3 regions of the Streptococcus canis genome follow, and region 1 is predicted to be linked to each of the others. Evidence: predicted binding sites of a transcription regulator. Region 1 holds the regulator's gene; each other region holds the start of a gene.
The links. Region 1 encodes Rex, which represses fermentation and respiration genes when NADH is low (regulators of the CRP and FNR family bind a similar motif). Its sites were predicted from a motif close to TTGTGAANTANTTCACAA; they were not measured.
Positions count from the first base shown of each region.

Region 2: the regulator Rex is predicted to act here: its motif matches at 1,928-1,945, upstream of adhP (alcohol dehydrogenase AdhP).
Region 3: the regulator Rex is predicted to act here: its motif matches at 1,802-1,819, upstream of EL097_RS06480 (formate/nitrite transporter family protein).

Region 1 covers NZ_LR134293.1:1,520,678-1,524,315, reverse strand. The annotation lists gene EL097_RS07750 (cysteine desulfurase family protein) at 1-806, shown strand, start outside; gene EL097_RS07745 (DUF1831 domain-containing protein) at 796-1,143, shown strand; gene EL097_RS07740 (DUF4649 family protein) at 1,213-1,425, shown strand; gene EL097_RS07735 (redox-sensing transcriptional repressor Rex) at 1,608-2,252, shown strand; gene EL097_RS07730 (gamma-glutamyl-gamma-aminobutyrate hydrolase family protein) at 2,262-2,957, shown strand; gene radC (RadC family protein) at 2,964-3,638, opposite strand, start outside.
Region 2 covers NZ_LR134293.1:512,291-515,928, reverse strand. The annotation lists gene adhE (bifunctional acetaldehyde-CoA/alcohol dehydrogenase) at 1-1,735, shown strand, start outside; gene adhP (alcohol dehydrogenase AdhP) at 2,003-3,019, shown strand; partial or broken gene EL097_RS02660 (hypothetical protein) at 3,209-3,638, shown strand, end outside.
Region 3 covers NZ_LR134293.1:1,256,992-1,260,629, reverse strand. The annotation lists gene pbp2b (penicillin-binding protein PBP2B) at 1-916, opposite strand, end outside; gene EL097_RS06480 (formate/nitrite transporter family protein) at 1,020-1,790, opposite strand; gene EL097_RS06475 (hypothetical protein) at 1,923-2,465, opposite strand; gene EL097_RS06470 (transcription repressor NadR) at 2,581-3,102, opposite strand; gene EL097_RS06465 (phosphoglycerate mutase) at 3,212-3,638, opposite strand, start outside.

The sequences.
Region 1 (3,638 bases):
TCCAAGAACGATTTGGTTTTGAAGTCACTTATTTGCCTTGTCAAAATGGACAAATTAATTTAGCTGACTTAAAAAAAGCCTTGAGAGATGATACCATTTTGGTGAGTATAATGTATGCCAATAACGAAACAGGGGATCTGCTGCCTATTAAGGACATTGGAAATCTGCTCAAAGAGCATCAAGCTGCTTTTCATGTCGATGCCGTTCAGGCTGTTGGCAAACTCAAGGTTGTTCCTAGCGAACTTGGGATTGACTTTTTATCTGCTTCTGCTCACAAGTTTCATGGCCCTAAGGGCGTTGGTTTCTTGTATAGTAAGGGGCTACAAATGGATGCTTTGCTCCACGGTGGAGACCAAGAAGAAAAACGTCGAGCTAGCACAGAAAACATGATAAGCATTGTCGGCATGACACAGGCCCTAAATGATGCTATGACTGAGCAAACTCAACTAACCCACCATATCACCACTTTACGGGAACACTTAATAAGTCAATTAGATGGACTGACTTATTACATCAATCAAAGTCCCAACCATTTACCACATGTGCTTAATATTGGCTTTCCAGGCTATCAAAACGGGGTTTTGTTGACCCAACTTGACTTAGCTGGGTTCGCAGTCTCAACAGGTTCTGCCTGTACAGCTGGAACCGTTGAACCAAGTCATGTCCTCGCAGCTTATTTTGGTAAGGATTCCCATCGCTTAGCAGAATCCATCCGCATTAGCTTGTCAGATCAAAACACCCTTGAAGAGATTACGCAGTTAGCTCAAACTTTAAGAAAAATTCTAGGAGATACAGATGGCATTTGAAAAAGAAATTAGCTTAAAAGACTGTAAATACCGTTACCAAATCAGTCCAAACGTTAAAAAATATACTTTAAGAGATACCACCTTTACCCAAACGACAGTTGGTCATTATCAATTAACACGCTTGTTAGAAAAGGTTCCTAATTCAGGAGAAGGTTTTCCTTTAAAAATTACCATAAACAAAGAGCTTAATGGTTTTAAATTAGCCATTACTGACCAGTCTGGACTAAGATTGGTTAATATTTTCAAAACAGAGGATAATAAAATTCTTCAAGATAAGTTTTATTTCCTCATGGATAGCCTAGTGGAACGAGACATTTTCACGAAGACAGAAAACTAAGCCAATCAATTGTATTTCTTGATTCCCTGTACTATAATGATGGTATCAAGAAAGGGAGGTAAAGAAACAATGATTGATATTACCTACTTAACCAATAGCAAACAAGAAAAACAAGTTTCCTATGCCAGTTATGACGACTACAAACAAGCCCAGTTTGCTTGTCAAATTGCTATTGCAGATTATTTTCCTGTAACCAAGGTTGTTGTAAATGGTAACCAACTTGATTACACCGGTTCTTTTGGAGATCTCTACTTTTTCCTTGAAAATCATGGACTTCATTAAACCAGCAGAGCTAAGAATCGTCTTCTTGGCTTTTTTCGTTAGCAAATACGCAGATTGCCCTTTTCACTACTACTAAGATACTCTGTCTTCAAATTATTAATCAAAAAGTTGCATTTTTCACAATCCTTCTGTTACAATAGAAAGAGATAAATGTAAAGATAATTCTATAAGGAGTTAAAACAGTGGTTATTGATAAATCTATTCCAAAAGCGACCGCAAAACGCTTATCACTCTATTACCGTATTTTTAAACGTTTCTACGCTGACCAAGTTGAAAAAGCTAGCTCTAAACAAATTGCAGATGCGATGGGAATTGATTCTGCAACTGTACGTCGCGACTTCTCTTATTTTGGAGAATTGGGACGACGCGGCTTTGGTTATGATGTTACCAAGTTAATGAATTTTTTTGCTGACTTGCTTAATGATCATTCCACTACCAATGTTATTTTAGTCGGTTGTGGTAATATTGGTCGTGCCTTATTGCATTACCGCTTCCATGATCGTAATAAAATGCAAATCACTATGGGATTCGACACTAACGACAATGCTCTTGTTGGCACTAAAACAACCGATGGTATTCCTATCTACGGTATTTCAACTATCAAAGAACGTCTTGCCAATACTGATATTGAAACAGCCATCTTAACCGTTCCAAGTATCTATGCTCAAGAAGTTTCTGAGCAACTGATTGAAGCTGGCATTAAGGGAATTTTGAGTTTCGCTCCTGTCCATCTGCAAGTTCCAAAAGGTGTGATTGTTCAATCTGTCGATTTGACCAGCGAATTGCAAACCTTGCTCTATTTTATGAATCAAAATCACCCTAACTAAGGAGATATGATGCCCAAACCAATTATAGGGATAACTGCTAATCAACGATTAAACATTGCCTTGGATAACCTGCCTTGGTCGTATGCTCCTACTGGTTTTGTTCAAGCCGTCACTGATTCGGGTGGACTACCTCTTATTTTACCAATTGGTGATGAATCCTCCGCTAAAACTTATGTTTCCATGGTTGATAAGATTATCTTGATTGGGGGACAAAATGTAGATCCTAAATATTATCAAGAAGAAAAAGCGGCCTTTGATGACGACTTTTCTCCCGAACGTGATCTTTTTGAACTAGCCATCATTAAAGAAGCTATAGCACAGAAAAAACCAATTTTAGGAATCTGCCGTGGGACCCAATTAATGAACGTTGCCTTAGGTGGTTCCTTAAATCAGAACATTGACTCACATTGGCAGGATGCACCTTCTGATTTTCTGTCCCACGAAATGGTGGTGGAAAAAGATTCCATCTTATATCCTATTTATGGAGGAAAAACCTTAATCAATTCCTTTCATCACCAAAGCTTGAAAAAAGTAGCAGATGATTTAAACGTTATTGCTAGAGACCCGCGCGATGGGACTATCGAAGCTGTCGTGTCAACTAATCCTGCTATTCCTTTTCTTGGTGTCCAATGGCACCCTGAATTACTTCAGGGGTTTCGGCAAGAAGATTTACGACTTTTTGATTTATTTGTCAATGATTTCTAGATTACATTAAAAGAGATCTGACCTTTCTCGAAAACTATAATACGCTTGATAACTAACGATGATGTGATCTAGGCAAACAATGCCCAAGTCTTCACATGATCGTTTTATTTTTTTGGTAAACCCATAATCGTTCGGGCTAGGTTCGATACTTCCGGACGGATGGTTGTGAACAACTATCAGACTGGTCGCCATATTTTTACACGCATAATATAAAATTTCTCTAGGCTCTGCGATTGACCGCCTGACAGTCCCAATAAAAATCGTCTTTTCCTCAATCACCCGATTTTGACTATCTAAATATAAAACAACCAAGTGCTCCTGCTTTTTATCCCCTAAGGCGACCATCATTTTTTCGGCAACTTGAACACTTGACAGAACCCTATCTGTCAAGGTTTGATCTGTCGCCTGAATCCGCGCTGCTAATTCAAGCATGGCCTTAATCTCAATAGCCTTAACCTTTCCAATGCCTGCTAAACTTTGTAATTCTTGCAAAGACATTTTCTTGAAGTCTGCTAAGCTGTCTAAATGCGTTAAAAGATGAGAAGATAGCTCTAAAACATGCTTGTCTTTATTGCCTGTTCTCAATAAAATAGCCAATAATTCTTGATTGCTGAGGGCTTCAGCTCCCATTCGCATCAGTCTTTCTCTAGGCATTAGCTTAATATCGTCACATTTGATGGA
Region 2 (3,638 bases), 1.0 Mb from region 1:
TTGTGCTGGCGCTAAATTGAATCCAAACATCGTTGGGAAACCAGCCGCTTGGATTGCAGAACAAGCTGGATTTACTGTTCCAGAAGGAACCAATATTCTTGCTGCGGAATGTAAAGAAGTTTCAGAAAATGAACCATTAACACGTGAAAAATTATCTCCAGTCATTGCTGTTTTGAAATCTGAGTCACGTGAAGACGGTGTTGAAAAAGCGCGTCAGATGGTTGAATTTAATGGTCTTGGTCACTCAGCTGCTATTCATACGGCAGATGCAGACTTAGCAAAAGAATTTGGTACTAGAATTCGTGCCATCCGTGTGATTTGGAATTCACCTTCTACATTTGGTGGTATCGGTGATGTTTACAATGCTTTCTTGCCATCATTGACCTTAGGATGTGGTTCTTATGGCCGCAACTCAGTTGGTGATAACGTTAGTGCTGTTAATCTCTTGAACATCAAAAAAGTAGGAAGACGTAGAAATAATATGCAATGGTTTAAAGTTCCTTCAAAAACATACTTCGAACGTGATTCAATTCAATACCTTCAAAAATGCCGTGACGTTGAACGCGTGATGATTGTTACTGACCACGCCATGGTTGAACTTGGTTTCTTGGATCGTATCATTGAACAATTGGATCTTCGTCGTAATAAAGTGGTTTATCAAATCTTTGCAGATGTTGAACCAGATCCAGATATTACAACAGTTATGAAGGGTACGGAATTAATGCGCACCTTCAAACCAGATACTATTATTGCTCTTGGTGGTGGATCTCCAATGGATGCTGCCAAAGTAATGTGGTTATTCTACGAGCAACCAGAAGTTGATTTCCATGACCTTGTCCAAAAATTCATGGATATTCGTAAACGTGCTTTCAAATTCCCAGAACTTGGCAAGAAAACAAAATTCATTGCCATTCCAACTACATCTGGTACAGGTTCAGAGGTAACACCATTTGCTGTTATTTCAGACAAGGCAAACAACCGCAAATACCCAATTGCTGACTACTCATTAACACCAACTGTGGCGATTGTTGACCCAGCATTGGTATTGACAGTTCCAGGCTTTATTGCTGCTGATACTGGTATGGACGTTTTGACCCACGCAACAGAAGCTTATGTGTCTCAAATGGCTAATGACTTTACAGACGGATTGGCGCTTCAAGCCATCAAGATTGTCTTTGAAACCCTTGAAAAATCTGTTAAAGAAGCTGACTTTGAGTCACGTGAAAAAATGCATAATGCCTCAACAATGGCAGGTATGGCATTCGCCAATGCCTTTCTAGGTATTTCGCACTCAATGGCACATAAAATTGGTGCACAGTTCCATACTGTCCATGGTCGTACCAATGCGATCTTACTTCCATACGTTATCCGTTACAACGGTACACGTCCAGCTAAGACTGCAACATGGCCTAAATACAATTACTACCGTGCAGATGAAAAATACCAAGATATTGCGAAATTGTTAGGTCTTCCAGCTTCTACACCAGAAGAGGCAGTTGAGTCTTATGCAAAAGCTGTGTATGACTTAGGTTGTCGTGTTGGTATTAAGATGAACTTTAAAGACCAAGGTATCGACGAAAAAGAATGGAAAGAACATTCTCGTGAATTGGCTTATCTTGCCTATGAAGACCAATGTTCGCCTGCTAACCCACGCTTGCCAATGGTTGACCATATGCAAGAAATCATTGAAGATGCCTACTATGGCTATGCAGAGCGCCCAGGACGCCGTAAATAATCTCTAATAGTGATGTGATGCAACGATCTCTTATGACTAGAACCATAAGAGGTCGTTTTTTGCTTCACGTGATTTGGTAGTTACTGCTTTAGTTCCGTTGAAAAAATGTTAAAGAGGAAAGAACAAAGGCAGGCTGAAAATTAACTGGTTAAGTTTATTTTCAGAAAATTTCCAAAAATGAGTTGACAATAATTGTGAAAAGATATACAATTTTAGTTGTAAACGGTTACACAAGTAACGATTAATCATAAAAAATGGAGGACTTATATGAAAGCCGTAGTTGTTAATCAAGCTAGTACAGGTGTTGAAGTTGTTGATCATGAATTACCAACAATTGGACATGGTGAAGCACTGGTTAAGGTCGAATATTGTGGAGTCTGCCACACAGACTTGCATGTTGCTCATGGTGATTTTGGACAAGTGCCAGGACGCATTTTAGGTCACGAAGGCATTGGTATTGTCGAAGAAATTGGTGAAGGGGTAACATCACTAAAAGTTGGTGACCGTGTTTCTATCGCTTGGTTCTTTGAAGGTTGTGGTCATTGTGAATATTGTACAACAGGACGCGAAACACTCTGTCGCTCTGTGAAAAATGCAGGTTACAGTGTTGATGGAGGAATGAGTGAATATGCAGTGGTAACAGCTGATTACGCTGTTAAAGTCCCAGAAGGTTTGGACCCTGCTCAAGCTTCTTCCATTACTTGTGCGGGTGTAACAACTTATAAAGCTATTAAAGAAGCAGGTGCTGCTCCAGGCCAATGGATTGTGATTTTCGGTGCTGGTGGTCTTGGGAACCTTGCTGTTCAATACGCTAAAAAAGTTTTCAATGCACATGTTGTAGCGGTGGATATCAATAATGATAAGCTTGACTTAGCGAAAGAAGTTGGCGCAGATATTGTGGTTAACGGTAAAGAAATTGAAGACGTTCCAGGCTATATTCAAGAAAAAACTGGTGGCGCTCACGGTGTTGTGGTAACAGCCGTTTCTAAAGTTGCCTTTAACCAAGCGATTGATAGTGTCCGTGCAGGTGGAACAGTGGTAGCTGTAGGTCTTCCATCAGAATATATGGAACTCTCTATCGTAAAAACAGTTTTAGACGGTATCAAAGTTGTCGGCTCACTTGTAGGAACACGTAAAGATTTAGAAGAAGCTTTTGCCTTTGGTGCAGAAGGACTTGTTGTCCCAGTGGTTGAAAAAGTTCCGGTTGACACTGCTCCAGAAGTCTTTGATGAAATGGAACGTGGTTTGATTCAAGGTCGTAAAGTTTTGGATTTCACTCGCTAAGGAGTTGAAGTAACACTAGATAACTTTGACATTAGCGAGTACCGTAGAGTCGCCTTTAAACCTATCTTTAGTAGCATTCTCAAGGAGGATTTCTCTCTTGGGAATGCCTTTTTATTTCTTAGAAGTTTAAAAAATTGAGAATATATTATATAATGGAAAAATAAAATTCGGTAGAGTAGAAAGAGGCCAATGATGTATCAATCAACGAGAAATCAAGACAATAAAATAACAGCAAGTCAGGCTATTTTCAAGGTCTAGCTGTAGATGGTGGTCTGTTTACACCAGTCACTATATCTACAGTCTCTCTGGCATTTGATAGCCTAAAAATCAAAGTCATTAGGATATTGTCAAACTTATCTTGACAGTCTTTTTCGATGATTTTGATGATTTTACCGAAGACGAGTTGCATAGGTGTATTCACTTAGCTTATGATGATACATTTGACACACCTTTTATTGCACCCGTAGTTTCCCTCACAGATGGTCATTACTTGGAATTGTTTCATGGGGAACTATTGCCTCTAAAGATATGACCTTGTCTATTCTTCCCTACCTTTTGACAACGGCTGCTAAAAAGCAGGATATGGATCGTAAACTTGTGATTTTAACAGCTGCTTCGG
Region 3 (3,638 bases), 260 kb from region 1:
CAAGTTGGCGTTCTGAAATGATTTTGCCAGCCTTATTAGTCTTGATTTCTTTAATGTCGTGGCTACCTTGGAGAACAGATTCATATTCTTTTTCCAAGTAAGAGGTTCCCACACGATCATTTAAGGCATACCCTTTTTTGAGGTACTGTTCTACTTCTTCTTTGGGAAGTCCCGCTTCCTCACTAGAAACTTTGCCCATAATAGACGCGAGACTAGTATTTTCCACATGCCGCTCCCAATCCGTTCCAATGGAAATACCTGGTAATTTTGCTTTATTTGCCAAAATCATTGCAATAGCCTGTTCACTTAAGGGGTTCGTCCTTAAGTTGACTGTTGTAAAAACAGCAGCACCATTCATTTGGTTAAAAATAGCGATTACTTTTAACTCATCGGCTGAGTAAGCGAGATCACTTTCTTTTAAAGAGGCAACAGCATTAGCATAAATAGTAGCCTCGGTTAATCGGTTGCCAAAGCGATCCAAAGTAGCTTTTTTAGGAAGCTTTTTGACCACCTTAGCATATACTTCTGGGTCAGCCAAATAAAAATCTTTTTTAGCTTGGCTTGTTACCCTAGCCTCAGGATAAGAAACATAAGTCGCAAGATGCTCTGCTAAAGTTTTTAATTCCTTGGCGCTTGCTTTGGGACTTCTTGTATAAGTCACAACATCCTTGATGGTATTTGAGACAAGGGGCTTGCCACTATAATCAAAAATCTTGCCACGTGGCTGAGCAACCTTAATCTTGTAAACGGTCGACGATTTTAGTTTACTCACATAAAAAGCCTTGTTATAAATTTGCATGTAGGCCAGCCGTAAAACAAGCCCCACAAATAACAAAACAATAATCAAAAAAAGGAGATGAAGACGTCTTGCAACGCTTGCTTTTTGTTTTTTGATAAGTGGTGTCTTTTTTGACAAGTCAATCCCTCCTTTTTTTAAACTTCGCTTCTTATTTTATCACAAATTACAAAAAGAAGACCGGGAATAAGGTCCTCCCAGTCTAAAAATTTTTCTTATTGATTTATGCCTTTTCTGGGTGATCATAAGCTTTGAAATAGAAAAGACTAACAAAAACAGCTCCGCCAATAATGTTACCGGTATAAACAAAGGTAAAGTTTAGAATAAAGTCTAGCCAGGTAGCTCCGCCCTCAAAAATAGCAGCGGGAATAACAAAAGCATTTGCCACACTGTGTTGAAAGCCAAGGGCTACAAAGGTCATGACAGGAAACCAAGTACCAAGAAGTTTACCAGTAGCATCATTTGCCCCATAGCACAGCCACAAGGCCAATCCAACAAACCAGTTACAACCAATTCCTGATACAATCGCCTGCAAAGGGGTCGCTGCTATTTTAGCATGGGCCACTTCAATCACTTCTTCTTTAAAAATACCAGCTGATGTCAAACCTAGAAAATGACCGAATACAAAGGCTACAAAAATAGCTCCAATTACATTAAACAAGGTAATAATGAGCCAATTCTTGGCAAGTTCGCTAAACTTAATTTTTTTGGCCAACAAAGCTGCAGAAACTGCCATCATGTTTCCTGTAATTAATTCTCCACCAGCCATCAAGATAATAATCAAACCGATTGGAAAAGCGCAGGCTCCTAGAATACTTGCGAAAGCGCCAAAGGTTTCCAAGCCACTAGCAGCAATTCTAACATACAAGAGGTAACCCAAACTAATCATTGCTCCACCAATAAAGCCTAGAATAGCCTTAGCAGGGAGAGACTTGGCAATTTTATGTTCTCCAATATGAATGGTTGACTCTAAAATCTGTTCCGGTGTTTTCATCTTAACTCCTTTTGTTACCGTATTCACAAATGCACTTTTTAGTATATCAATTTTTTTGAAAAATGCAAGCCCTTCCATTAAGAAAGGACTTCTTTTTAGAATCACATAAGAAAAGATTATTGGCTCTCCTAATCAATCTTTAGCAATCGACAAGTCTAGTTTTTCCACTAAAAAGCGCCAGAACACTAAGGCTAGGTAAAAATCTAACATGCCATGAACAAGAGATCCTAGTCCAATCAAACCTAGCATTGACCAAAAATAAGACATAGACGTGCCTACGGTTGCTGTCAAAGCATAAACCACCAGAAATTCTGCCAAGCCATGAATGATATTAACAAAAAAGGCAAAGCAAAAGATTTTCGCTGGTGACTTTAACGTTTGAGGGTAGCGACTTAACCACCAAGCCGCCAAAACAACAAATAAGATATGGGAAAAAGCTCTTAAGACAATGACTAAGGGAAAGCCCGCCAGTAAAAAACCTAGACCTGTCCCAATAGCCACTAAAATAGCAACGGGAACAGATATGAAGACAGCTAGGAATAAGGGAACATGGCTAGCTAAAGTAAAGGAAGCAGGGCCAATAATCAGTTTGAGGGGCATAATCATCGGAATTAAAATGCCAAAAGCCGCTAAGATGGAGGCATAGGCAATTAGTTGTGTTGGTTTTTTAGTCATTATATCTCCTTTCAGAGACAGTATAACTTAATAATTAACAGGTGTCAAGACACCTGTTAAACCAATATCATTTTAAAAGAAACTGCCTCTTATCCCACTAGCTCTGCCATTCCCCCTATAACTCTGTGTAAAGAATACCTGCTGCTTCCAAATCTTCCTTAATAGCTATAAACGTTTCTTGATTAGGGCAAGAAATCAAGTGACTGTGCAAACCTTCTGTCAAAGAAGATAGCAATTCTGCTTTAGACTGATTCAATTTGGTCATAAAATTAGTCATATCAGACTGACTTTTAATGTTTAGAGGTGCTGTAATCATGCCATAAATAGGATGCTCCACTTCCACCGTTGTGATAATTCCCTGATGAGCTAAAATGATTTCCAATTCTTTTTCTGTTTCTGCCAACCCGTGTTGACAGACAATACGTGCACAATATTGGTGGCTAAACAGAGCAGTTGACATAATATAGCCCTTAGGAGTTGAAATAATATCAATCTGTTGGGCTCGAAGTAAGGCAACATCTCCAACAATCACCTGACGACTAACCCCTAATAACTTAGCTAAATAAGTAGCGGACAAGGCCTCTTGTTCGCCAGTTAAGTACTCAATAATTTTTTGACGGCGTTCTTCTGCTTTCATAATCTATCCTTTTTTCAAGTTAGTTCTATCATATCATATTTTTAAGCAGAACTTTCTTTCTTCCCCAAACAGAGCAACAAAAAAACCAAACCGAAGTCTGGTTTCAAAATTATTCACCACCGAGGTAGTATTCTTTAACAATGTTAAGTTTTTCATCAAGTTCGAAAACAAGTGGTGGGAAGTTTGGAATTTCCACATTCATGATTTCATCATCTGAAAGACCTTTAATGTGTTTCACAAGAGCACGGATTGAGTTACCGTGTGCACCAACAAATACGTTTTTACCGTCAAGAAGAGCTGGAGCAATTTTTTCTTCCCAATAAGGCATAGCGCGTTCAAGGGTTACTTTTAAGTTTTCAGCATCTGGAATAAGGGCTGGGTCAAGGTCAGCATAACGACGATCTTTGTGTGCTGAATACTCATCATCTTTAGCCATAGCTGGTGGCAAGACATCGTATGAACGACGCCAGATGTGAACTTGCTCATCACCAAATTGTTCAGCAGCTTCTGCTTTGTTTTTACCAGTCAAAGCACCA